4 regions of the Streptomyces sp. NPDC026206 genome follow, and region 1 is predicted to be linked to each of the others. Evidence: riboswitches for the same ligand, from Rfam matches in the RefSeq annotation. Region 1 holds a riboswitch; each other region holds the start of a gene.

The links. A riboswitch is a leader RNA that binds a small molecule or an ion and turns the genes downstream of it on or off. The one in region 1 is predicted to bind cyclic di-AMP.
Positions count from the first base shown of each region.
Region 2: another riboswitch for cyclic di-AMP. It lies ahead of AB0F13_RS18070 (C40 family peptidase); the one in region 1 lies ahead of AB0F13_RS06455 (peptidoglycan DD-metalloendopeptidase family protein).
Region 3: another riboswitch for cyclic di-AMP. It lies ahead of AB0F13_RS03775 (peptidoglycan DD-metalloendopeptidase family protein); the one in region 1 lies ahead of AB0F13_RS06455 (peptidoglycan DD-metalloendopeptidase family protein).
Region 4: another riboswitch for cyclic di-AMP. It lies ahead of AB0F13_RS09860 (transglycosylase family protein); the one in region 1 lies ahead of AB0F13_RS06455 (peptidoglycan DD-metalloendopeptidase family protein).

Region 1 covers NZ_JBEZYL010000003.1:31,192-36,908, reverse strand. Annotated here, with positions in the region: gene AB0F13_RS06460 (DEAD/DEAH box helicase) at 1-1,391, shown strand, start outside; cyclic di-AMP (ydaO/yuaA leader) riboswitch at 1,791-1,961, shown strand; gene AB0F13_RS06455 (peptidoglycan DD-metalloendopeptidase family protein) at 1,973-3,247, shown strand; gene AB0F13_RS06450 (MFS transporter) at 3,492-4,964, shown strand; gene AB0F13_RS06445 (aldo/keto reductase) at 4,994-5,717, shown strand, end outside.
Region 2 covers NZ_JBEZYL010000011.1:211,783-217,499, reverse strand. Annotated here, with positions in the region: gene AB0F13_RS18080 (spherulation-specific family 4 protein) at 1-413, shown strand, start outside; gene AB0F13_RS18075 (endo alpha-1,4 polygalactosaminidase) at 527-1,267, shown strand; cyclic di-AMP (ydaO/yuaA leader) riboswitch at 1,514-1,665, shown strand; gene AB0F13_RS18070 (C40 family peptidase) at 1,669-2,142, shown strand; gene AB0F13_RS18065 (hypothetical protein) at 2,658-3,077, shown strand; gene AB0F13_RS18060 (YchJ family metal-binding protein) at 3,097-3,516, opposite strand; gene AB0F13_RS18055 (MarR family transcriptional regulator) at 3,619-4,113, shown strand; gene AB0F13_RS18050 (DsbA family protein) at 4,250-4,870, shown strand; gene AB0F13_RS18045 (MFS transporter) at 5,030-5,717, shown strand, end outside.
Region 3 covers NZ_JBEZYL010000002.1:51,616-57,332, forward strand. Annotated here, with positions in the region: gene AB0F13_RS03760 (DNA topoisomerase IV subunit A) at 1-281, opposite strand, end outside; gene AB0F13_RS03765 (pitrilysin family protein) at 504-1,862, shown strand; gene AB0F13_RS03770 (pitrilysin family protein) at 1,898-3,274, shown strand; cyclic di-AMP (ydaO/yuaA leader) riboswitch at 3,508-3,662, shown strand; gene AB0F13_RS03775 (peptidoglycan DD-metalloendopeptidase family protein) at 3,674-4,459, shown strand; gene AB0F13_RS03780 (GntR family transcriptional regulator) at 4,663-5,382, shown strand; gene AB0F13_RS03785 (HPr family phosphocarrier protein) at 5,528-5,717, opposite strand, start outside.
Region 4 covers NZ_JBEZYL010000004.1:312,612-318,328, forward strand. Annotated here, with positions in the region: gene AB0F13_RS09845 (DUF6479 family protein) at 1-218, shown strand, start outside; gene AB0F13_RS09850 (cytochrome P450) at 557-1,813, shown strand; gene AB0F13_RS09855 (transglycosylase family protein) at 1,934-2,962, shown strand; cyclic di-AMP (ydaO/yuaA leader) riboswitch at 3,257-3,404, shown strand; gene AB0F13_RS09860 (transglycosylase family protein) at 3,409-4,167, shown strand; gene eno (phosphopyruvate hydratase) at 4,463-5,717, shown strand, end outside.

The DNA of each region.
Region 1 (5,717 bases):
CGAACTCGCTGGCCGGCCGCGACGTCCTCGGCCGCGGCCGCACCGGCTCCGGCAAGACCCTCGCCTTCGGGCTCGCGCTCCTGGCCCGCACGGCCGGCCGCCGCGCCGAGGCCAAGCGTCCGCTGGCGCTCGTCCTCGTTCCCACCCGGGAGCTCGCGCAGCAGGTCACCGACTCGCTCAGCCCGTACGCGACCGCCGTCAACCTGCGGATGACCACGGTCGTCGGCGGCATGTCCATCGGCCGCCAGGCCCAGACCCTCGCGCGCGGCGCGGAGGTGCTGGTCGCCACGCCGGGGCGGCTCGCGGACCTCATCCAGCGCGGCGACTGCAAGCTCGGCGACGTGGCGATCACGGTCCTCGACGAGGCCGACCAGATGGCCGACATGGGCTTCCTGCCGCAGGTCACCAAGCTGCTCGACCAGGTGCGCCCGGACGGTCAGCGGATGCTGTTCTCCGCGACCCTGGACCGCAACGTCGACCGGCTCGTGCGCCGCTTCCTCTCCGACCCGGTGACGCACTCCGTCGACGCGTCGGTCGGCGCGGTCGTGACGATGGACCACCACCTGCTGCACGTCACCGACCAGGACAAGAAGGACGCCGTCACGCGGGTCGCCGCCCGCGCCGGGCGCGTGATCATGTTCGTGGACACCAAGCGCGGCGCCGACCGGCTGGTGAAGAAGCTGCTGTCCGAGGGCGTACGGGCCGCCGCGCTGCACGGCGGCAAGAGCCAGCCGCAGCGCAACCGGGTGCTGGACCAGTTCCGCACGGACCAGGTCACGGCCCTGGTCGCGACGAACGTCGCGGCGCGCGGCATCCACATCGACGGCCTCGACCTGGTCGTCAACATCGATCCGCCGGTCGACCACAAGGATTACCTGCACCGCGGTGGCCGCACCGCCCGTGCGGGCGAGTCCGGCACCGTCGTCACGTTCGTGCTGCCCGAGCAGCGCCGTGAGATGAGCCGCATGATGACCACGGCGCAGATCACCCCGAACGTCATGAAGACCTACCCGACCGACCCGGAGCTCGCCCGCATCACCGGTGCCCGCGAGCCCAGCGGCGTCCCGGTCGTCATCACGGCCCCGGCCCCGGCCCAGCCGCAGGGCGCCGCCAAGTCCTCCCGCTCGCGGGGTTCGGGTGCCGGTACGTCCGGTGGCTCGCGCGGCAGCCGCGGCGGCCGCGGCCGTACCCGTACGGAGGCGGCCGGTGGTTCCGCCGCCGGTGGTTCCGGCAGCGGCAACGGTGGCGGGCGCCCCTTCCGCGGCTTCGGCGGCAACGGCGGCGCCGAGGGTTCGCGCCGCTCGGGCGGCACCCGTCCGGGCAACGCCGTCGGCCGCTCGCGCCGCAGCGGCGGTGCCGGTGGCGGCGGCCGCCGCTCCGCCACGTCCTGACGCCGGAGTGAGGCGGGGCGCCGCGACGCCCCGCTAGGTGACACAGATGTAGATGCAGACGGGCTGCCGGGCCCGTACGGCAGCCGATGGCTGCCGGGCCCGGCAGCCCGTCCGCATGTCCGGGGGCTGGTTGCCCGTCCCTCTGCCCTCTCTTGCCGCCGCGCCGACCGCTCCGCCACCGCCCCGCCGTCGTCACCCACACGTTCACCCGGACCGGACCACCACCCCGTACCGTCCGCATTCGGACGAATAACAACTGACGAACGGTCAGCTTCACCGCATCGCAAAATCCGCCCAAGAGGCGTGCAGTTTCACGCTTTCGGCTTGGAAACCGGTAGCCATGTCTATTAACGTTCGATAACGCAGCGCGGTTGTCGCAGCCGCCGCAAGAGGCGGCGCCGCGCGCCTTCGCCGAATCCCGTGGGCGGAACCGGGGAACCATCAACTTTGGGGTGAATCGGACCGCGCGCCGGCCCGTAGGGGACCTTCCTGCTCCGAACCCTCCCTCAGAGCCTGAACGGCCTGGGAGGGACCCCCACGCTGACCCGGTAGGCGAGTGGGAAGGAAAGGAGTGCGCCTCCGTGGCGTCCAACAGGCCTGCGCACGACGACAGTTCGTACGACCCTTCGTACGGCTCTCCGTATGAATCTACGGATGAATCCACGTACGAATCCACGTACGAATCCACGGATGAGACCCCGGCTGACGCTCCGGGTGGCACCGCGTACGCCGCCGCCGGGGAACCCTGGAGCGAGTGGAACCCCACGGAGGACTCCGTGGCGCCGCCCGTCCGCGGCCGGCACCGCGTCGTCAAGCAGCGCGGCGGCACCATGGCCCGCAGCGGCGCGGTGCTGGGCGTCGGTGTCATCGCGGCGGTCGGTGCGGGCGGAATGGCGAGCGCTCAGGACCGTCCGGCGCCGATATCCGTGCCGGACCTGGCGCAGAAGATCCCGGGCGTCGGCTCCCTCATATCCGGCGGCGAGGAGAAGCAGGCCTCCGGCGACGGGGTCTCGGTCCGGGCCGAGGCCGGTGCCCAGGCACCGGTCACTGTGGAAGCCACGCGCAGCACGGCCGACGCGGGCGAGGCGCTGCGTGCCCGCATCCTCCAGCAGGCGGAGCGCCAGCAGAACGCCGCCGACGAGGCCGCACGCGAGAGCGAGGCGCATGCGGCGGCGGAGCAGAAACGGAAGGCCGCGGCGGAGAAGGCCGAGGCGCACGAGGTGCAGGAGGCGCGGGAGTCGGAGAAGGCGCACGAGGCGCAGGAGTCGGAGAAGGCGGCGGCGCAGGCCGCTCAGGCAGCGGCCCCAGCGGCCGGGGCGGCCCCAGCGGCCGGGGCGGCCCGGTCACCCGGACCGGCTGCCGACGAGGGTGCGAAGGCGGAATCGGGCGGGTCCGAGGAGGCCGCCGCCCCCGCGAGGCACTCCGCCCCGGCCTCCGGGAGGGGCGGTTCCGCGCTCACCGGCTCGTTCACCCTCCCCGTGGGCTCGTACACCCTCACCGCGGGCTTCGGGCAGGCCGGGAACATGTGGTCCGCGAACCACACCGGTGAGGACTTCGCCGCCCCGACCGGCACCCCGGTCAAGGCGGTGGGCGGCGGTACGGTCACCCAGGCCGGGTGGGCGGGCGCGTACGGCTACCGGATCGTGCTGACGCTCGGCGACGGAACCGAGATCTGGTACTGCCACCTGTCGTCCATGGTGGTCACGTCCGGGAAGGTCGGTACGGGCACGATCATCGCCCGGGTCGGCGCGACCGGCAATGTCACCGGCCCCCATCTGCACCTGGAGGTGCGGCCGGGCGGCGGCGCGCCCGTCGACCCGCTGTCGTGGCTGCGCGCCAGGGGGCTGCAGCCGTAGGGCCGATGCGGGGCGCAAGGGCCGCGATGTGGGGCCGCCGGGCCCGGGACGTGGGGCCCGGGGGCCCGGGACGTGGGGCGCAGGCAGGGCCAGGGGCGCGCGGCGGAAAGTGCCGGGCGCCCGGCGTGAGGGCCGGGCGCGGGGCGGTCGGCGTGACCGCAACCGCAGAGAGGCAGCCGGGTTACAGGCGAGCCGGATCTGACTTGTCGGGAATGTTCTGCCGACGATCGGGAAATCAGAGCATGTGACGACCGCGACGACGATCACCACGTCAGTGCCCGCCCGCCTGGACCGGTTGCCCTGGTCCCGGTGGCACTGGACCGTGGTGATCGGCCTCGGCACCGTCTGGATCCTCGACGGCCTGGAGGTCACGGTCGTCGGCAACATCGCCGGGCGCCTCTCCGAACAGGGCAGCGGTCTGCCGATCACCTCCGGCGGGGTGACGGGCGTCGCGGCCGCCCTCTACGTGGCCGGAGCGTGCTCCGGCGCCCTCTTCTTCGGCCGGCTGACCGACCTCTTCGGCCGTAAAAGACTTTTCATGGTCACGCTCGCGGTCTACCTGACCGCCACTGCCCTGACCGCGCTGTCGTACTCGTCCTGGTGGTTCTTCGCCTTCCGCTTCATGACCGGCTTCGGCATCGGCGGCGAGTACGCGGCCATCAACTCCGCCATCGACGAACTCATCCCCGCCGTCTACCGGGGCCGAGTCGATCTGATCATCAACGGCAGCTTCTGGCTCGGTGCCATCGCCGGTTCGCTGCTGTCGATACTCATGCTCGACACCAGCATCTTCGCCAAGGACGTCGGCTGGCGGCTGACCTTCGGGCTCGGGGTCATCCTGGGCTTCGTCATCCTGCTCGTACGACGCCATGTGCCGGAGAGCCCACGCTGGCTGTTCATCCACGGCAAGGCCGAGGAAGCCGAATCGCTGGTGACGGCGATCGAGAAGCGGATCGAGGCGCAGAAGGGCGTGAAGCTGCCCGCCGCCAAAGGCAGACTCGTCATCCGCCAGCGCGAGAGCTTCGGCTTTCGCGACATCGCCCGCACGGTCTTCTCCGACTACCGCAGCAGGGCCGTGCTGGGCCTCGCCCTCTTCATCGGCCAGGCCTTCCTCTACAACGCGATCACCTTCGGCTTCGGCGCCATCCTCACGCGCTTCTTCGGTGTCTCCACCTCCCATACCGGCTACTTCTTCGCCGTCATAGCGGTCGGCAACTTCCTCGGCCCGCTCTTCCTCGGCAGGCTCTTCGACACCCTCGGCCGGCGCATCATGATCACCTCGACCTATCTGCTGGCCGGGGTGCTCCTGTTCGCCACGGCCTGGCTCTTCGGCGCCGGTCATCTGAACGCCGTGACGCTCACCGCCTGTTGGGCGGTCGTCCTCTTCTTCGCCTCGGCGGGTGCGAGCAGCGCCTACCTCACGGTGTCCGAGATCTTCCCGATGGAGACCAGGGCCATGGCCATCGCCTTCTTCTACGCGGTGGGCACGGCGGCGGGCGGCATCACCGGCCCGCTGCTGTTCTCCGCCCTGACGCAGAGCGGCGTCATCAGCGACACGGTCCTGGCCTTCGACATCGGCGCGGCCCTGATGTGCATGGGCGGCGTGGTCGCCGCGTTCCTGGCCGTACGGGCGGAGGGCCGCTCCCTCGAAGACATCGCCGCACCCCTGTCCGTCCACCCTCCCGAGCCCCTGCCAGCACCCGCGCCCGCGGAATAGGCCGCCCGGCAGGGGCGTTGAGGCATCGCATGGCTGACACTCACCGGAAGATCGGCACACTCACCGTCCACCCGCTCGCCCTCGGCGGCAACGTCTTCGGCTGGACGGCGGACGAAAAGCAGTCCTTCGCCGTCCTCGACGCCTACGCGGAAGCGGGCGGCAATTTCCTCGACACCGCCGACGTCTACTCGGCCTGGGCACCCGGCAACAAGGGCGGCGAGTCCGAGACCGTCATCGGCAACTGGCTCGCCGCGCGCGGCAACCGCGCCGACATCGTCGTGGCCACCAAGGTCGGCCACGGCTTCCCCGAACACCGGGGCCTGGCACCCGACACCGTCAAGGCGGACGTCGAGGCCTCCCTGCGCCGCCTGCGCACCGATTACATAGACCTCTACTACACGCACATCGACGACACCTCCGTGCCGGTGGAGGACATCATCACGACGCTGGACGCCCTGGTGAAGGAGGGCAAGGTCCGCGAGATCGCCGCCTCCAACATCTCGCCCGAGCGCCTGCGGGAGTCCCTGGACTTCTCCGGCCGCTCCGGCCTGGCGAGGTACGTGGCGATCCAGCCCCACTACAACCTGGTCTCGCGCGACACCTACGAGGGTGACCTGGCGGCCGTGGCGGCCGAGCACGATCTGGCAGCGGTCCCGTACTTCGCCCTGGCCTCGGGCTTCCTCACCGGCAAGTACCGCCCGGGCACGCACGTGGACAGCGCCAGGGCGGGTGGCGCGGCGAAGTACCTGGAGT
Region 2 (5,717 bases), on a different contig from region 1:
GGTGGTACGGCGTGGACGGGGTCTTCCTCGACCAGGCGGCGGCGGACGCGGCGCTGTTGCCGCGCTACCGCAGACTCGTGCGCACCGCCCGGGTGCTGGGCGCGCGCACCGTCGTGCTGAACCCCGGCACCCATCCCGACCCCGGCTACGCCTCGCTCCCCGATCTCCTGGTCACCTTCGAGGGCCCCTGGCAGGAGTACCGGCGGGCCCGGGTGCCCACCTGGACGGCCGACCACCCCCCGGGGCGCTTCTGCCACCTCGTCCACGGCGTGCCGCGGGGGCACGCGGAGCAGGTGGCGCGCATCGCCGGGGGCCGGGGCGCCGGGGTGCACTGTGCGGCGCCGGGCAGCGGAGCCAACCCGTGGCGGAGCGCCCACCTGCCGGGGGCCGGGGCAGCGGAGGGGGCACGGTGACCGGCAGGCGGGCCCGCGCGGGGCTGCTCGGTGCGCTGCTGCTCGTTCTCGCGGGCTGTTCGGCCACGTCCGACGACGCGACGGAGCCCTCCGGGGACCGCCCCTCGGACCGGATGACGGCGACGCCGGACGGCGGCCCGCCACCGGCCTCGCGCCGCTGGCAGCCCCGGCCGGGCATTCCCTGGCAGTGGCAGCTCGGCGGGAAGGTCGACACGTCCGTGGACGTGCCCGTCTACGACATCGACGGTTTCGAGAACTCCGCGGAGACGGTGGCGGAACTGCACTCCCGGGGCCGCAAGGTGATCTGTTACATCAACGCCGGGGCATGGGAGGACTTCCGGCCCGACCGGTCGGAATTCCCCGGGTCGCTGCTGGGGAAGAACAACAAGGGCTGGGACGGCGAGAAATGGCTGGACATCCGCCGCCTCGACGCCCTGCGGCCGATCATGGCGGCCCGCATCGACATGTGCCGGCAGAAGGGTTTCGACGCGGTGGAACCCGATCTGACCGAGGGTTTCCGCAACCGCACCGGATTTCCGCTCTCACCGGCCGATCAGCTGGCCTTCAACCGGATGCTGGTGAAACTGGCTCATGACCGGGGCCTGGCCATCGGTTTGAAGAATGATCTCGAACAGATTCCGGAGCTCGTGCGGGACTTCGACTTCGCGGTCAACGAACAGTGCGCGCAGTACGGGGAGTGCGAGAAGCTCACGCCGTTCGTGAAGCAGAACAAAGCGGTCTTCCATGTCGAATACGACCTGTCGCCGGGGGAGTTCTGCGGCACGGCCGGGCGGCTGGGCCTGAGTTCGATGAAGAAGAGGCTGGAGCTGGACGCCTGGCGCCACCCGTGTTGAACGGGGCCGCGGTAGTTGATTCCCGTGTGCTTCAAGTCCCCTGCGGGGCAAGGGTTTAGGCGCAGATGGCGGGTGAGGGAGGCGTTATGGTTCCCTGTTTGCTTCTGAAGTGAAGAAGTTCACAGATGACCGTTTGGGCGCCGAATCTGAGCGATTGATGGTGCAGGATCTCTCACCGAACACAAGATCCCGTCACCGAGGCGGGCGACCCGGGCGGACGCCGAGTCCTGCCGCCGCACCGGGTGCGGAATCGATTCGACGAATCGGCAGGAGCGGGAGACCCAAGCGGTACGAACCACGAACGCGGTGGTTCTTGGGGTGAAGCCACAACGTGGCCGGGCAACTTCGCAGCCCGAACCCGACAGGTCATCTTTCGTAGGCGGATGCCGAAGGGCTTTGGCATGTCTGCGATGCCTCGCATAACCGCACTCACTTCCCGGGCCGCCACCGCGTCGGCCCTCACCGCCGCCACCCTCGCGGCATCGGTGCTCGTCCCCGGCCTCGCCCCCGGCGCACAGGCGGCGACCGTGGGCGAACAGGCACTGAAGGTCGCGGCCTCCAAGCAGGGCTCCCCCTACCAGTACGGCGCCACGGGCCCCAACCGGTTCGACTGCTCGGGCCTGACGCTCTACTCGTTCAAGAAGGCCGGCAAGACCCTCCCACGCACGGCCCAGAGCCAGTACAACTCCACCCGGCACCTCTCCGGCGGCTCCCGGCAGACCGGCGACCTCGTCTTCTTCCACTCGGGCAGCAACGTCTACCACGTGGGGATCTACGCGGGTAGCAACAAGATCTGGCACGCGCCGAAGCCGGGCGCCTCCGTCCGGCTGGAGAAGATCTGGAGCAACAGCGTCTGGTACGGGCGCGTCAACTAGGACGACCAGGACGACGCCCGGCCGGCCGGGCCCCCTTGTCCCCGCTCGCCGGACGGGCCCACAATCAGCCCGTCCGGCACATCGGGGCCGGGAGGTCCGGGGCGACGCCCCGCCCGGCTCGGCGCCGCGCCCACCGCGGCCCCCCTCGCCGCGATCGCGCCCCGGCGACTGGCCGACGAGGTGGACGCCCTCATGGCCGCCCTGCCCGCCCACGAGGACCGCTGGGGCCGGCTCGCCCGCTCGGGCGCCCCCTTCTGCCCGGTCGTCGACGGCGGCGACCTCGTACCGGACGTGCCCTGGCGCACCCTGCGCGACGGCCGGGCGGGCGACATCGACCTGCTGACCGGTAACAGCCGCGACGAGTTACGGCCGTTCCTGGCGCTCTCCGGCACCCTGGAGAAGATCACCGAGGACGACGCCACCCGGGTGCTGCGGGCCTTCGCCCCCCGGCCCGACGGCGAGCGGGCCTACCGCGCCGCCCACCCCGGCGCGTCCGCTGCCGCCCTTACGAGACCGTGTTCGCCGACGCGCTGTTCCGCGTCCCCTCCCTGCACCTGGCGGACGCCCACTCGGCCGGCGGTGGCACGGCCCATCTGTACGAACTGCGCCGGCCCGCGCCCGCGCTCGGCGGCGAGCTGGGCTCGGCCCACGGCCTGGACGTCCAGCTGCTCTTCGGCAACTTCACCGGCCCCGCAGCCCGGCTGTTCTTCGGCGAGGCCCCGCCGCCCGCGGAGGCGCTCGCCCTCGCGGACGGCATCCGCTGCTCGTGGGCCTCCTTCGCCGCCCACGGCGACCCCGGCCGGCCCGCCTACCGGGTCACCGACGGGCGGCTCACCCGCCTCCTCGACGCCGAAAGGAGCACGGCCGCCTACCCCGAGGACGCGACCCGGCGGATATGGGAGGGCCACGGCGCCGAACCCTTCGACCTGCTCTGAGCCGGGAGGGCGGGCGCGGTCAGCCGGCCGCGTCCAGGTAGACCCAGTTCCCGTCCTCGCGGACGAAGCGGCTGAGTTCGTGCTGCTCGTCCGCCTCCCCCCGCGCCTCGCAGTGGGCACGGAACTCCACCGTGCCCTCGCTGTGGAAGGCGCTGCCGCCCGTGGTGGCCAGGATCTCCAGCCCGGTCCACACGATGGTGCGGTCGAGCTCCAGGCCGGGCGGCCGGGTCGTGGAGTGCCACGTCCGCAGCAGGTAGCCGGTGTCGCGGACGACGAAGGCGCTGTAGCGCGAGCGCATGAGGCGCTCCGCCGTGGGCGCCGCGGCCCGGCCCTGGTGGAAGCTGCCGCAGCAGTCCCCGTACGGTGCGGCGAGTCCGCAGGGACATGGCGAGGTGGCGGTGATCGCCGGCTGCCGGCGTGCGCTTGTTCTTCTGGACACCCCCCGATTCTGCCTGCCGTGCGGCCAGGCTCCGGCCACCGCCTGCTCGTAGGCTCCTGGGACCGGCGCACGGGCGCCGGACGACGTGGCGGAAGGGGCCAGGTGGCAGGGGAAGTGGAGATCGCGACGGCGGAGCAGGCGGCGAACGACGGCCTTGTGCTGGCGTTCGGGCGGCTGCAGGGGGCCGCGAACCGGCTGGAGTACATCCTGGGCCGGGCGATCGAGGAGGAGTGCGGGATCAGTCATCTGATGTTCGAGGTGCTGCTGATCCTGGGCCGGGCGGGGGAGGCGGGCCTGCCTATGGGGGCGATCGCGCAGGAGCGGGTGCTCAGTACGGGCGGGGTGACCCGGCTGGTGGACCGGATGGAGGCGGCGGGCCTGGTGGTCCGGGACGCCGACCCCGACGACCGGCGGGGGCGGCTGGTCCGGCTGACGCCGCAGGGTGAGGAAACGGTGGTCCGCGCGGCACGGATCCATGTGGAGAACATCCGGCGCTTTTTCGTCGAGCCCCTGCCCGAGGCGCACCGCGAGCGGTTCGCGGAGGATCTGAAGACCCTCAGCCACGCGGCGCGGGACGCACTCCCACGGCTGCGTTGAGACTGACGGCACCCCGGGTCACGCCCGGCCTCCGGACCCGGGGAAAGCTTTCGCCACACGGGAATATCTGACGCAGCAGATACTGTTGTGTCAGGCGAATGGCTCACGTCGGCGAGCCCGCACCCCTGGAGAACCCATGAAGCTCGTCTACGTCTTCGACGCCTACTGCGGCTGGTCCTACGGCTTCTCGCCCACCCTTGCCGAGCTCACCCGCCGCCACCCGGAGCTCCCCGTGGAGGTCGTCTCCGGGGGCCTGTTCACCGGGGCCCGGAGGGTGCCGATCCGGGAGTTCGGCTACGTCCAGGGGGCCAATGCGAGGATCAGCGAGCTGACGGGCGTGGACTTCGGCGCCGCCTACGAACGGCTGATCGCGGACGGCTCCTTCGTCATGGACTCCGCGGCCGCCGCACACGGCATGGCCGCCCTGCGCCAGGCCGCCCCCGCGCGGGCCGCCGAGCTGGCGGCGGCCCTGCAGGAGGCGTTCTACGCGCAGGGGCTGAGCCTGTCCGATGCGGCCACCTACCGCGCGATCGCCGAGCGGACGGGCCTGGACGCGGATGCCGTGGCCGCCGCCTTCGCCTCTCCCACGGCCCGGGCCGCCGCGCGCGCCGACTTCCGCCGCGCGGCCGGCCTCGGGGTCGAGGGCTTCCCCACCCTGCTGGCCGTCGACGGCGAGCGCGTGAGCGTCCTCGCGGCCGGCCACGCCACCACCGCCCAGGTCGAGCAGCGCCTGACCGCCCTCGCCGCCACCGCCTGACCCCCGCCGCGAAGGTGCGCGAGGCCATGGCCGACTGAAGCCGGCGGCCGGGGCGCCGCCGGGTTGCGCGGGGAGCGGCCATCCGGTTAATACTGATCTGATCGGTCATTTCGCTCGGCGTTGGCGGTCCGTGGCCCCTGAAGGGTGAAGTGTCGTCCCATGACGCGAGCTCCCGAAGGTTCCGGGGCCGGGGGCCGCGCGGCCCCCACGACCGGCCGCTGGGCCATGCTCGCCGTCCTGTGCGCCAGCCTGCTTCTGGTCGCCATGGACGCGACCATCCTCAACGTCGCGCTGCCCTCCCTCATCGACGACCTGCGGCCCGGCGCGCTGGAACAGCTGTGGATCATCGACATCTACGGCCTGCTCCTCGGCGGCCTGCTCGTCACCAGCGGGGCTGTCGGTGACCGTTGGGGCCGCAAGCGGCTGTTCCTGAGCGGTTTCGTCCTGTTCGGCGTGGCCTCCGCCGTCGCGGCCACCGCCCACAGCTCCTTGCAGCTGATCGGCGGCCGGGTCCTGCTGGGCCTCGGCGGCGCCATGGTGATGCCCTCGACGCTCTCCCTGATCCGGAACATCTTCACGAACGCACGCGAGCGGGCCCTCGCCATCGGCATCTGGGCCGCCGTGGCCGGCGCCGGGGCGTGCGTGGGGCCGCTGATCGGCGGAGTGCTCGTCGAGCACTTCGCGTGGCAGGCCGCCTTCTGGGTGAACCTGCCGGTCGTCGTCGTGACGGTCGTGGCCGGCATCCGGCTGCTGCCGGAGTACCGCGACCCGCAGGCCGGACGGCTCGACCGGCCCGGCGCGCTGCTCTCCGTCGTCGGCATCGTCGCGCTCGCCTGGGGCATCAAGC
Region 3 (5,717 bases), on a different contig from region 1:
GACGCGTCGCCGTGCGGGTGGAGCTTTCCCATCACCTCGCCGACGACGCGGGCGCACTTGACGTACGAGCGCTCGGGGCGCAGCCCCATCTCGTTCATCTGGAACAGGATGCGGCGGTGGACGGGCTTGAGGCCGTCCCGGGCATCGGGCAGGGCGCGGGAGTAGATGACGGAGTAGGCGTACTCAAGGAAGGAGCCCTGCATCTCGTCGACGACGTCGATGTCGAGGATGCGCTCCTCGAAGTCTTCCGGCGGCGGGGTCTTCGTGCTGCGGCGGGCCATCGCGGCTGCTGCTCCTTCGATCGGGTGCCGAGGCGGTTCTGACGCCGACCATTGTGGACCGCGCCACTGACAACCCTGACCGCGACCCGTCCCGGGCGTGTACAGCGGGCCGGGAACTTCGCCAGATGTCAGCGCGCTTGCATACAGTGACAGCACTGTTCATCACGCGAGTCGTCGCGAGGCACCGCGAGATCTCAAGAGATCGAAGGGACGTACATGCCCATGGGTCACACGGCCACGCAACAGGCCGGTTCCGGCGGCCTGACAGCGACCGAGCACCGCCTGGCCAATGGCCTCAGGGTCGTGCTCTCCGAGGACCATCTGACCCCGGTGGCGGCCGTCTGCCTCTGGTACGACGTCGGCTCGCGCCACGAGGTCAAGGGCCGCACCGGCCTCGCCCACCTCTTCGAGCACCTTATGTTCCAGGGCTCGGCGCAGGTCAAGGGCAATGGCCACTTCGAGCTGGTGCAGGGCGCCGGCGGTTCGCTCAACGGCACCACCAGCTTCGAGCGCACCAACTACTTCGAGACCATGCCCACCCACCAGGTGGAGCTGGCCCTGTGGCTGGAAGCCGACCGGATGGGCTCGCTGCTCACCGCGCTCGACGACGAGTCGATGGAGAACCAGCGCGACGTCGTCAAGAACGAGCGCCGCCAGCGGTACGACAATGTGCCCTACGGCACGGCCTTCGAAAAGCTGACGGCCATGGCCTACCCCGACGGCCACCCGTACCACCACACGCCCATCGGCTCGATGGCCGACCTGGACGCCGCGTCCCTGGAGGACGCGCGCGCCTTCTTCCGCACCTACTACGCGCCCGGCAACGCCGTCCTCGCGGTCGTCGGCGACATCGACCCCGAGCAGACGCTCGCCTGGATCGAGAGGTACTTCGGCTCCATCCCCTCGCACGACGGCAAGCAGACCCCGCGCGACGGCTCCCTCCCCGACACCATCGGCGAGGAGGTGCGCCAGGTCCTGCGCGAGGAGGTGCCCGCCCGCGCGCTGATGGCCGCCTACCGCCTGCCGCACGACGGCTCCCGCGAGGCCGACGCCGCCGACCTGGCCCTGACCATCCTCGGCGGCGGCGAGTCCTCCCGCCTGCACAACCGCCTGGTCCGCCACGACCGCTCGGCCGTCGCCGCCGGCTTCGGCCTGCTGCGCCTCGCCGGCGCCCCCTCGCTCGGCTGGCTGGACGTCAAGGCGTCCGGCGGCGTCGAGGTGCCCGCCATCGAGGCCGCCGTCGACGAGGAGCTGGCCCGCTTCGCCGTCGAGGGACCGACACCGCAGGAGATGGAGCGCGCCCAGGCCCAGCTGGAGCGCGAGTGGCTGGACCGGCTCGCCACCGTCAGCGGCCGCGCCGACGAACTGTGCCGCTTCGCCGTGCTGTTCGGTGACCCGCAGCTCGCGCTGACCGCCGTGCAGCGCGTCCTGGAGATCACCCCCGAGGAGGTGCAGGCCGTCGCCAAGGCCCGTCTGCACCCCGGCAACCGCGCCGTGCTGGTGTACGAGCCGACCTCCGCGCAGTCCGACGCCGGCGCCGACCGGCACGCCGACCAGAACGAAGAGGAGACGGACCGGTGAGCGACGCCGCATCCGCCAGCACCACCACCGCGACGATGGAATTCCACCCGCAGCCCAAGCCCGGGCAGGCCACCCCCTGGGCCTTCCCCGCCCCCGAGCGCGGGCAGCTGCCCAACGGCCTCACCGTGCTCCGCTGCCACCGCCCCGGCCAGCAGGTCATCGCCGTCGAGATCAGCCTGGACGCGCCCCTGGAGGCCGAGCCCGAGGGCCTGGACGGCGTGGCCACGATCATGGCGCGCGCCTTCTCCGAGGGCACCGACAAGCTCAGCGCCGAGGACTTCACCGCCGAGCTGGAGCGCTGCGGCGCCACCCTCGACGCGCACGCCGACCACCCCGCCGTGCGCGTCTCCCTGGAGGTCCCGGCGTCCCGGCTGGCCAAGGCCCTCGGCCTGCTCGCCGACGCGCTGCGCGTCCCCGCCTTCCCCGACAACGAGGTCGAGCGCCTCGTCGCCAACCGGCTGGACGAGATCCCGCACGAGCTCGCCAACCCCGCCCGCCGGGCGGCCATGGCGCTCTCCGCCGAGCTCTTCCCGGCCGGCTCCCGGCTCTCCCGCCCCCGCCAGGGCACCGAGGAGACCGTCAAGCGCATCGACGCCGCGGCCGTGCGTGCCTTCTACGAGGACCACGTCCGCCCCGCCACGGCGACCGCCGTCATCGTCGGCGACTTCACCGGCATCGACCTCGACGAGGCCCTGGCCGAGTCGCTGGGCACCTGGACCGGACCGGGCGCCGAGCCCCGGCCCGTACCGGCGGTCACCGCGGACGACACCGGCCGCGTCGTGATCGTGGACCGCCCCGGCGCGGTCCAGACGCAGCTGCTCATCGGCCGCGTCGGCCCCGACCGGCACGACCGGCTCTGGCCCGCCCAGGTGCTCGGCACGTACTGCCTCGGCGGCACCCTCACCTCCCGCCTGGACCGCGTCCTGCGCGAGGAGAAGGGCTACACCTACGGCGTCCGGGCCTTCGGTCAGGTGCTGCGCTCGGTGCCCCCGTCCGAGGGCGCCACGGGCACGGGCCTGCTCGCCATCAGCGGCTCCGTGGACACCCCCAACACCGGCCCGGCGCTGGAGGACCTGTGGGCCGTGCTGCGCACGCTGGCCGCGGAGGGACTGACCGAGGCCGAGCGTGACGTCGCCGTGCAGAACCTGGTCGGCGTCGCACCGCTGAAGTACGAGACGGCGGCCGCCGTCGCGGCCACCCTCGCCGACCAGGTGGAGCAGTACCTCCCGGACGACTTCCAGGCGCGGCTGTACGAACGCCTCGCGGAGACCGGCACGGTGGAGGCCACCGCGGCCGCCGTCAGCGCGTTCCCCGTGGACCGCATGGTCACCGTCCTCGTCGGTGACGCCGCCGAGATCACCGAGCCGGTCAAGGCCCTCGGTATCGGCGCGGTGACCGTCATCCCCGCCTGACGGGTGCTCAACACCCGGCATCCCCTGTGCCGATGTGCCGGATATGAGTGGACAAGGGAGGCGCGTGAGCCCGCAGAGGCGCACGCGCCTCCCTTATGTCCAGTTTCATGCAGTGGTTGCACGTTGGTCGTGTGGCGTACGTCATAAAAGCCCCGTTCTGTTTGCCGTTCGAATCTGACGCCGTTTAGCGTCAGGGCGGCAGTCCGTCAGATCGGAGCCGCAACCGCGGTCCCGGACAGCCATCGCCGAGTTCCCGAGGCGCGAGCCGAGGGGAGCCGGGGACCCAAACGTCCCTGGGGTGAATCGGGTCCCTTTCACGAGGGAGCCGTAGGAGACCTTCCTGCTCCGAACCCGTCAGCTAACCCGGTAGGCGAGAAGGAAGGAAAGGATCGCCCAGCCATGGGTAAACACCGTCGTCCGAGCCGAGCCGTGCGTGTCAGCGCCAATGTGGCGGGCATAGCCACCCTCGCCGCCGCGGGTGTGGTCGCCGGTGTCGCCGCCCCGGCGTTCGCCGCCACCGACGACAACCACCGCCTTGAGGACACCGGCCTGACCCAGGCCATCGTCATCGGCGACGTCATGGCCGACAACGTCGACGCCCAGGCCGAGACCCAGCGCAGCGCCGCCGACGAGGCCGCCATCCGGCTCCAGGCCGAGGCCACGGCCAAGCAGCGGGCCGCCGACGCCAAGCAGCGCGCCGAAGAGGCCAAGCGCAAGCTCGAGGAGGAGCGCGCCGCCAAGGAGCGCGCCGCCCGCGACGAGGAGCGCAAGCGCCTGGGCACCTTCGTGAGCCCGATCGACGGCTCCTACGTCTCCACCTCCTACAAGGCCTCCAGCGGCCTGTGGTCCTCCGGCAGCCACACCGGCATCGACATGCACGCCGAGACGGGCACCTCGGTGCGCGCGGTCGGCTCCGGCACCATCGTCGAGGCCGGCTGGGGCGGCGCGTACGGCAACAACGTCGTCATCAAGATGTCGGACGGCACCTACACGCAGTACGGCCACCTCTCCTCGATCGACGTCTCCGTCGGCCAGACGGTCACCCCGGGCCAGCAGATCGGCCTCTCCGGCGCCACCGGCAACGTCACCGGCCCGCACCTGCACTTCGAGGCCCGTACCGGCGCCACCTACGGCACCGACATCGACCCGGTCGCCTACATGGGCGCCCACGGCGTCAGCCTGTAGGACCGCGCAGGCGGCGCACCAAGCTTTCCGAAAGACCCCGGCCCCTGGCCGGGGTCTTCGCGTTTGGCCAAAAAATATCCATGAACCGGCTGACCCATCGGAAATCCCACCCGATTGCCATAGAGTCGCTGAACGGTCGTCAATCGTCCGTGATTCACGGGGGTCAGGTCATAAGTCGGAGGTACAGCCATGCGGGGCCGTACGTGAACGGCGATGGCGAGGCGGTGCACAGCGGCCGCCGCATTTCCGCGCACGCCGTGTGCACCGCGATCCGCGACGACATCGTCTCCGGTGCGTTCCCGCCCGGCAGCCGGCTCATCGAGGAACTCCTGGCCCGCCGTTACGGGGTCTCCCGGGTGCCGGTGCGCGAAGCGCTGCGCACCCTGGCCTCCGAGGGCTTCGTGACCACCCGGCGGCACGCCGGCGCCTGTGTCGCCGAGCCCACCGAGCGGGAGGCGGCCGACCTGCTCGACGTCCGTGCCCTGCTGGAGCCGCTGGGCGCCGCCAGGGCCGCGCAGCGGCGCACCGAGGCGCATCTGAAGGTGCTGCGCGGGCTGGTCAGGCTCGGTCAGGAGCGGGCGCGCACGGGCCGTACGGGCGAACTGCGCCCGCTGGGCGACTGGTTCGACGAGACGCTCGCCCAGGCCTCCGGCAGCCCCAGCCTCGCGGCGCTCCTCACCCAGCTGCGGCGCAAGATCGCCTGGGTGTACGCGGCGGAGCCGCCGGTGCGGCCGCTGGAGAGCTGGGAGGCGTGCGGGGCGCTCGTGGACGCCGTGGCCCGCGGTGACGCCGAGCGGGCGCGTGCCCTGGCCGTCGCCCGGGCCGGCCGTTCGCCCGGGGAATTCCGGCTGCGGCGGCCGGCAGGCCCGCGCCGGGCGCCGTCCCCGAAACAATCCGTAAACACGGCGGGCGCCCGTTCTTAACAATGAGCCGCTATTCGTGCGCGAATAGCGGCCCGGCAATTTCTGCTTTTCCGCGGCAGTGGGGCCGCGGCGGCTTCTTGCGGCTGCCACGGCCCCACTGAATCAAGCTGCCACGTACCCGCCGCATCACAGCGGGCCCGGTGGGTCAGACGGTCTCGGGGAGCTCCTCGAGGCCCTCGGCGACCAGCTTGGCCAGACGGTCGAGCGCGGCCTCGGCACCCTCGGCCTCGGTGGCCAGGACGATCTCCTCGCCACCCTGGGCGCCCAGGCCCAGCACGGCGAGCATGGACGCGGCGTTGACCGGGTTGCCGTCGGCCTTGGCGATCGTCATGGGG
Region 4 (5,717 bases), on a different contig from region 1:
ACGGCCCCGGGCACAACGACGACGAGGACAAGGCGGTCGGCTACGTCGTCGAGCACCGGGAGTCGGACCCGCTGCAGTCCGAGGCCAACGGTGAGCGCGTGCTGCCGCACGAGATCAACAATCCCGGCAGCCACTCCGAGGAGCAGTCCGAGGAGCGCAAGAAGTGGGACCCGGGCAGCAGCGGCTCCTTCGGCAGCGGCGGCAGCGGGCACCACTAGCGGGCCGCGAGCGGCGGCAGCGGGCACCACTGGCGGGCCGCGACCAGCGGCGGCGGGCATCACTAGCGGGCCGCGGGCAGCGGCGCGGGTACCACTGGCGGGCCGCGGGCAGCGGCGGCGGGCATCACTAGCGGGCCGCGGGCAGCGGCGCGGGCACCACCAGCGGGCCGCGACCAGCGGCAGCAGGCACCACTGGCGGGCCGCGACCAGCGGCAGCAGGCATCACTAGCGGGCCGCGGGCAGCGGCGCGGGTGCCACCAGCGGGCCGCGACCAGCGGCAGCAGGCACCACTGGCGGGCCGCGGGTAGCGTCGGGGCGTGCACGACACGAACGACCGTATGAACACGCCCCCCGCCCCGCCGCTCTTCACCTGGGAATTCGCCACCGACCCCTACCCCGCGTACGCCTGGCTGCGCGAGCACGCCCCGGTGCACCGCACCGCCCTGCCCAGCGGCGTCGAGGCCTGGCTGGTCACCCGGTACGCCGACGCCCGCCAGGCGCTCGCCGACCAGCGGCTGTCGAAGAACCCCGTGCACCACTCCGAGAGCGCCCACGGCAAGGGCAAGGTGGGCATCCCCGGCGAGCGCAGCGCCAATTTGATGACGCACCTGCTCAACATCGACCCACCGGACCACACCAGGCTGCGCCGCCTGGTCTCCAAGGCGTTCACCCCGCGCCGGGTCGCGGAGTTCGCGCCCCGGGTGCAGGAGCTGACCGACCGGCTCATCGACGACATCGCCGGCAAGCAGGGCGTGGAGAGGGGGACGGCCGACCTCATCCACGAGTTCGCCTTTCCCCTCCCCATCTACGCCATCTGCGACCTGCTCGGGGTGCCGGCCGAGGACCAGGACGACTTCCGCGACTGGGCGGGGATGATGATCCGCCACGGCGGCGGGCCGCGCGGCGGAGTGGCCCGCGCGGTGAAGCGGATGCGCACCTATCTCGCGGAACTGATCCACCGCAAGCGGGAGAATCCCGGTGATGACCTCATCTCGGGACTCATCAGGGCGAGTGACCACGGCGAACACCTGACGGAGAACGAGGCCGCGGCCATGGCCTTCATCCTCCTCTTCGCCGGTTTTGAAACAACTGTGAACCTGATCGGTAACGGAACCTACGCGCTGCTGCGCAATCCCGGGCAGCGCGAGCGGCTCCAACGCGCCCTGCACGAGGGCGACGAGAGCCTGCTGGCCACGGGCGTGGAAGAGCTCCTGCGCTACGACGGCCCGGTGGAGCTCGCCACATGGCGGTTCGCCACCCAGGACCTGACCCTGGGCGGACAGCGCATCGCCGAGGGCGACCCCGTGCTCGTCGTCCTCGCCGCCGCGGACCGCGACCCCGAGCGGTTCGCCGACCCCGACACCCTCGACCTCGCCCGGCGCGACAACCAGCACCTGGGCTACGGGCACGGCATCCACTACTGCCTCGGCGCACCCCTGGCGCGCCTGGAGGGCCAGACCGCGCTGGCGACGCTGCTGCGCCGCCTCCCCGACCTCCGGCTGGCCGCCGACCCGGCGGACCTGCGGTGGCGCGGGGGGCTGATTATGCGTGGATTGCGCACTCTGCCCGTCGAGTTCACCCCCCGGACGCCGTAGCAAATGACGCCATGTCAACCGGAGTGACCTTCGCGTGACCTCGGCTACACCGGCTTGTGACTGCCCGGAGCCGTCGCTATGTTCGACGACCACATCGGCCGCCACTCGAGAGGACATCGCATGCGCTTCGGAAACGGAAGACATCGCCGCCCCCGTCAGGTACCCGCCATCGTGCTCGCGGCGGGGGTGACGGGGGCGGGCATCGCGATGCCGCTGATGGCGGCCACCGGAGCGTCCGCAGCGGACGCAGGCACCTGGGACAAGGTCGCCCAGTGCGAGAGCGGAAGAATGTGGAGCGCCAACGCCGGCAACGGATTCTTCGGCGGACTGCAGCTCACCCAGGAGATGTGGGAGCAGAGCGGCGGCATCTCCTACGCCCCCCGCCCCGACCTCGCCAGCAGGGCCCAGCAGATAGCCGTCGCCGAACGGATCCTGGCCGCCCAGGGCCCCGACGCCTGGCGCAGTTGCGCCGTCAGTTCGGGCCTGTCCAAGGACGCCCCGGCGCCGGACGTGAACCCCGGCCGGATCCAGAGCCCCGAGCCGGAGGCGACCACGCCCGCGCCCGAGCGCACCACCCCCGCCACGCCCGGGCACACGACCCCCGCGCCGGACGACCGTGCCCCCGGCTCCGCCGGGCCCACGCCCGGCGCGTCCCCCTCGCCCGGCACGCCGGCACCCTCCGCCGACCCGTCCGGGATCCCGTCGGCCATCCCGTCCACGGGCTCCTCGGCCCCCGCGAGCGGCACGCCCGGCCAGTCCGGTGACAAGGACCGCAAGGACCCGTCGGCCGAACCCTCCAACGGCCCCGCCACCCCGTCCGGTACGCCCTCGGGCACGCCCGCCGAGCCCGCGCCCGGCGCCACGCCCGCGCCCGGTGACGCGAGCGGGGAGGCCGGTACGGGCAAGCACCGCGCCGAGCCGCCGCGTTCCGGCGAGACGCAGCGCCCCTCGCGCGACGGCGGCGACGGACGCACGGGCGTCCCGGCCGCGGACGGCTACACCGTGCAGCCCGGTGACAACCTGTCAGCCATCGCGCAGGACCACTCGGTCACCGGTGGCTGGCAGACGCTCTATCAGAAGAACGAAAAAGTTGTCGGATCCGATCCGGACCTCATCCAGCCTGGTCAGCGACTCGACGTCCGTAAATAGCAGGGAGGTTCGGGCCGAATGTCCGTTCCAGTCGAAAGTGAGACATGGCTCTCGTTGACTGGACGCTGGACGGGACGCATCCGTTCTCCTCAAACCCCCTCTCACCTGCGGAAACAGGAGGTTCCTGCGGGTAACTTCAAGCAACTGTGGCTGAAAAGTGGGGTTTGAACCCGTCGGCCGCCTGTGTTTAACGTCGTCACCGCTCGTCATCGCGAGCACCGCGGTCGTCACGCCGAATCCTGCCGGCGACCGGGGGAGTCGTCGCGCAAGCGCCGTTGGCAGGAGCGGGGGAACCAAGGTAAGCCGCCGGAACGGCCGACGGTCTCGCGACCGGAGGACGGAACGGCTCGGGGTGAAGCCCGGAGCGCAGCCGCGCACCGGGCCGGGCAAACTCACAGCCCGAACCCGACAGCTCACCTCGTAGGCGTCGGTGAGGAAACCGACTCATGTCCAAGGGCAAGCACCGTCGTCCGTCCAAGGCCGTCCGCATCGTCACGCTCGCCGGCGTCACCGGCGTCGCCGTGGCAGCCCCGCTGATGGTCGCGACCTCCGCCAACGCCGCCTCCGTCTCCACCTGGGACAAGGTCGCCCAGTGCGAGTCCACCGGGAACTGGCACATCAACACCGGCAACGGCTACTACGGTGGCCTGCAGTTCTCGCAGTCCTCCTGGAAGGCCGCCGGCGGCACCCAGTACGCCGCGCGTGCCGACCTCGCCACCAAGGCCCAGCAGATCGCCACCGCCGAGCGCCTCCTGGCCATGCAGGGCCCGGGCGCCTGGGGCTGCGCGGGTGCCGGCGGCCTGAGCTCCGGTGGCGCGAAGGCCGACGTCGACACCTCCGGTTCCGGTTCCGGCGCCGTGTCGAAGAAGTCCTCGAAGTCCTCGCAGTCCGCCCCCGCGAGCGGGAACTCCGCCGGCAGCCGCGCCGACCGTGCCGAGCGCCCCGCCGCGCCCAAGCACGCCAAGCCGGCGCAGGAGTCCGAAGAGGCCCCGGCGGCCCCGAAGCAGAGCGCGCCCAAGCACGCCGCTCCGAAGACCGTCAAGCAGGGCGACGGCGAGTACGAGGTCAAGGAGGGCGACACCCTCGGCTCGATCGCCACGGCCAAGAAGGTCGACGGCGGCTGGCAGAAGCTGTTCGACCGCAACAAGGACATCATCGACAACGCAGATCTGATCTTCCCGGGTCAGAAGCTGCACCTCAGCTGATCACCGGCTGAGCGAGTCCGCTCATCCGCGAGTCCGCTCATCCGCGGGACCGCCCCGCTCCGATGCGTCTTCCCCCCCGAGCCGCATCGGAGCGGGGCTCCGCCGTTTCCCGGGGCACTGCCGGGCGGCGGCCCCGGGCGGCGTTCCCATTGAGCGAACACATCGTCCATTCATCCCGTGATCTCGGCTTTTGTGCCAATTTTCGGTCCGGCAACCGGTCCAAGGGCGGGCGCAGCCTCCGGGGCCCGTTAGGCTCGTGCTGCAGAACTCCAGACACACCACGAAGGAGACCCTCGTGCCGTCCATCGACGTCGTCGTAGCTCGCGAGATCCTCGACTCGCGAGGCAACCCCACGGTCGAGGTCGAGGTCGGCCTCGACGACGGCTCCACGGGCCGTGCCGCCGTGCCGTCCGGCGCCTCCACCGGCGCCTTCGAGGCCATCGAGCTCCGTGACGGTGACCCGAACCGCTACCTGGGCAAGGGCGTCGAGAAGGCCGTTCTCGCCGTCATCGAGCAGATCGGCCCGGAGCTCGTCGGCTACGACGCCACCGAGCAGCGCCTGATCGACCAGGCGATGTTCGACCTGGACGCCACCGACAACAAGGGCTCGCTCGGCGCCAACGCCATCCTGGGCGTCTCCCTCGCCGTCGCGCACGCCGCCTCCGAGGCGTCCGACCTGCCGCTCTTCCGTTACCTGGGCGGCCCGAACGCGCACCTGCTGCCCGTTCCGATGATGAACATCCTCAACGGCGGCTCGCACGCCGACTCCAACGTGGACATCCAGGAGTTCATGATCGCGCCGATCGGCGCGGAGTCCTTCTCCGAGGCGCTGCGCTGGGGCACCGAGGTCTACCACACCCTCAAGAAGGTCCTGAAGAACCGCGGCCTGTCCACCGGCCTCGGCGACGAGGGCGGCTTCGCCCCGAACCTGGGCTCCAACCGCGAGGCCCTGGACCTGATCCTCGAGGCCATCAAGGAGGCCGGTTACACCCCCGGCCAGGACGTGGCCCTCGCGCTCGACGTCGCCGCCTCCGAGTTCTACAAGGACGGCAAGTACCTCTTCGAGGGCAAGGAGCGCTCCGCCGCCGAGATGACCGAGTACTACGCGGAGCTCGTCGACGTGTACCCGCTCGTCTCCATCGAGGACCCGCTGTTCGAGGACGACTGGGACGGCTGGAACGCCATCACCGAGAAGCTGGGCGACAAGGTCCAGCTCGTGGGCGACGACCTGTTCGTCACCAACCCCGAGCGCCTGGCCCGCGGCATCGAGGAGAACTCCGCCAACGCCCTGCTCGTCAAGGTCAACCAGATCGGCTCGCTGACCGAGACCCTGGACGCCGTCGAGCTGGCGCAGCGCAGCGGCTTCAAGTGCATGATGTCCCACCGCTCCGGCGAGACCGAGGACGTCACCATCGCCGACCTGGCCGTCGCCACCAACTGCGGCCAGATCAAGACCGGTGCCCCGGCCCGCTCCGAGCGCGTCGCCAAGTACAACCAGCTGCTGCGCATCGAGGAGATCCTCGACGACGCCGCGGTCTACGCCGGCCGCA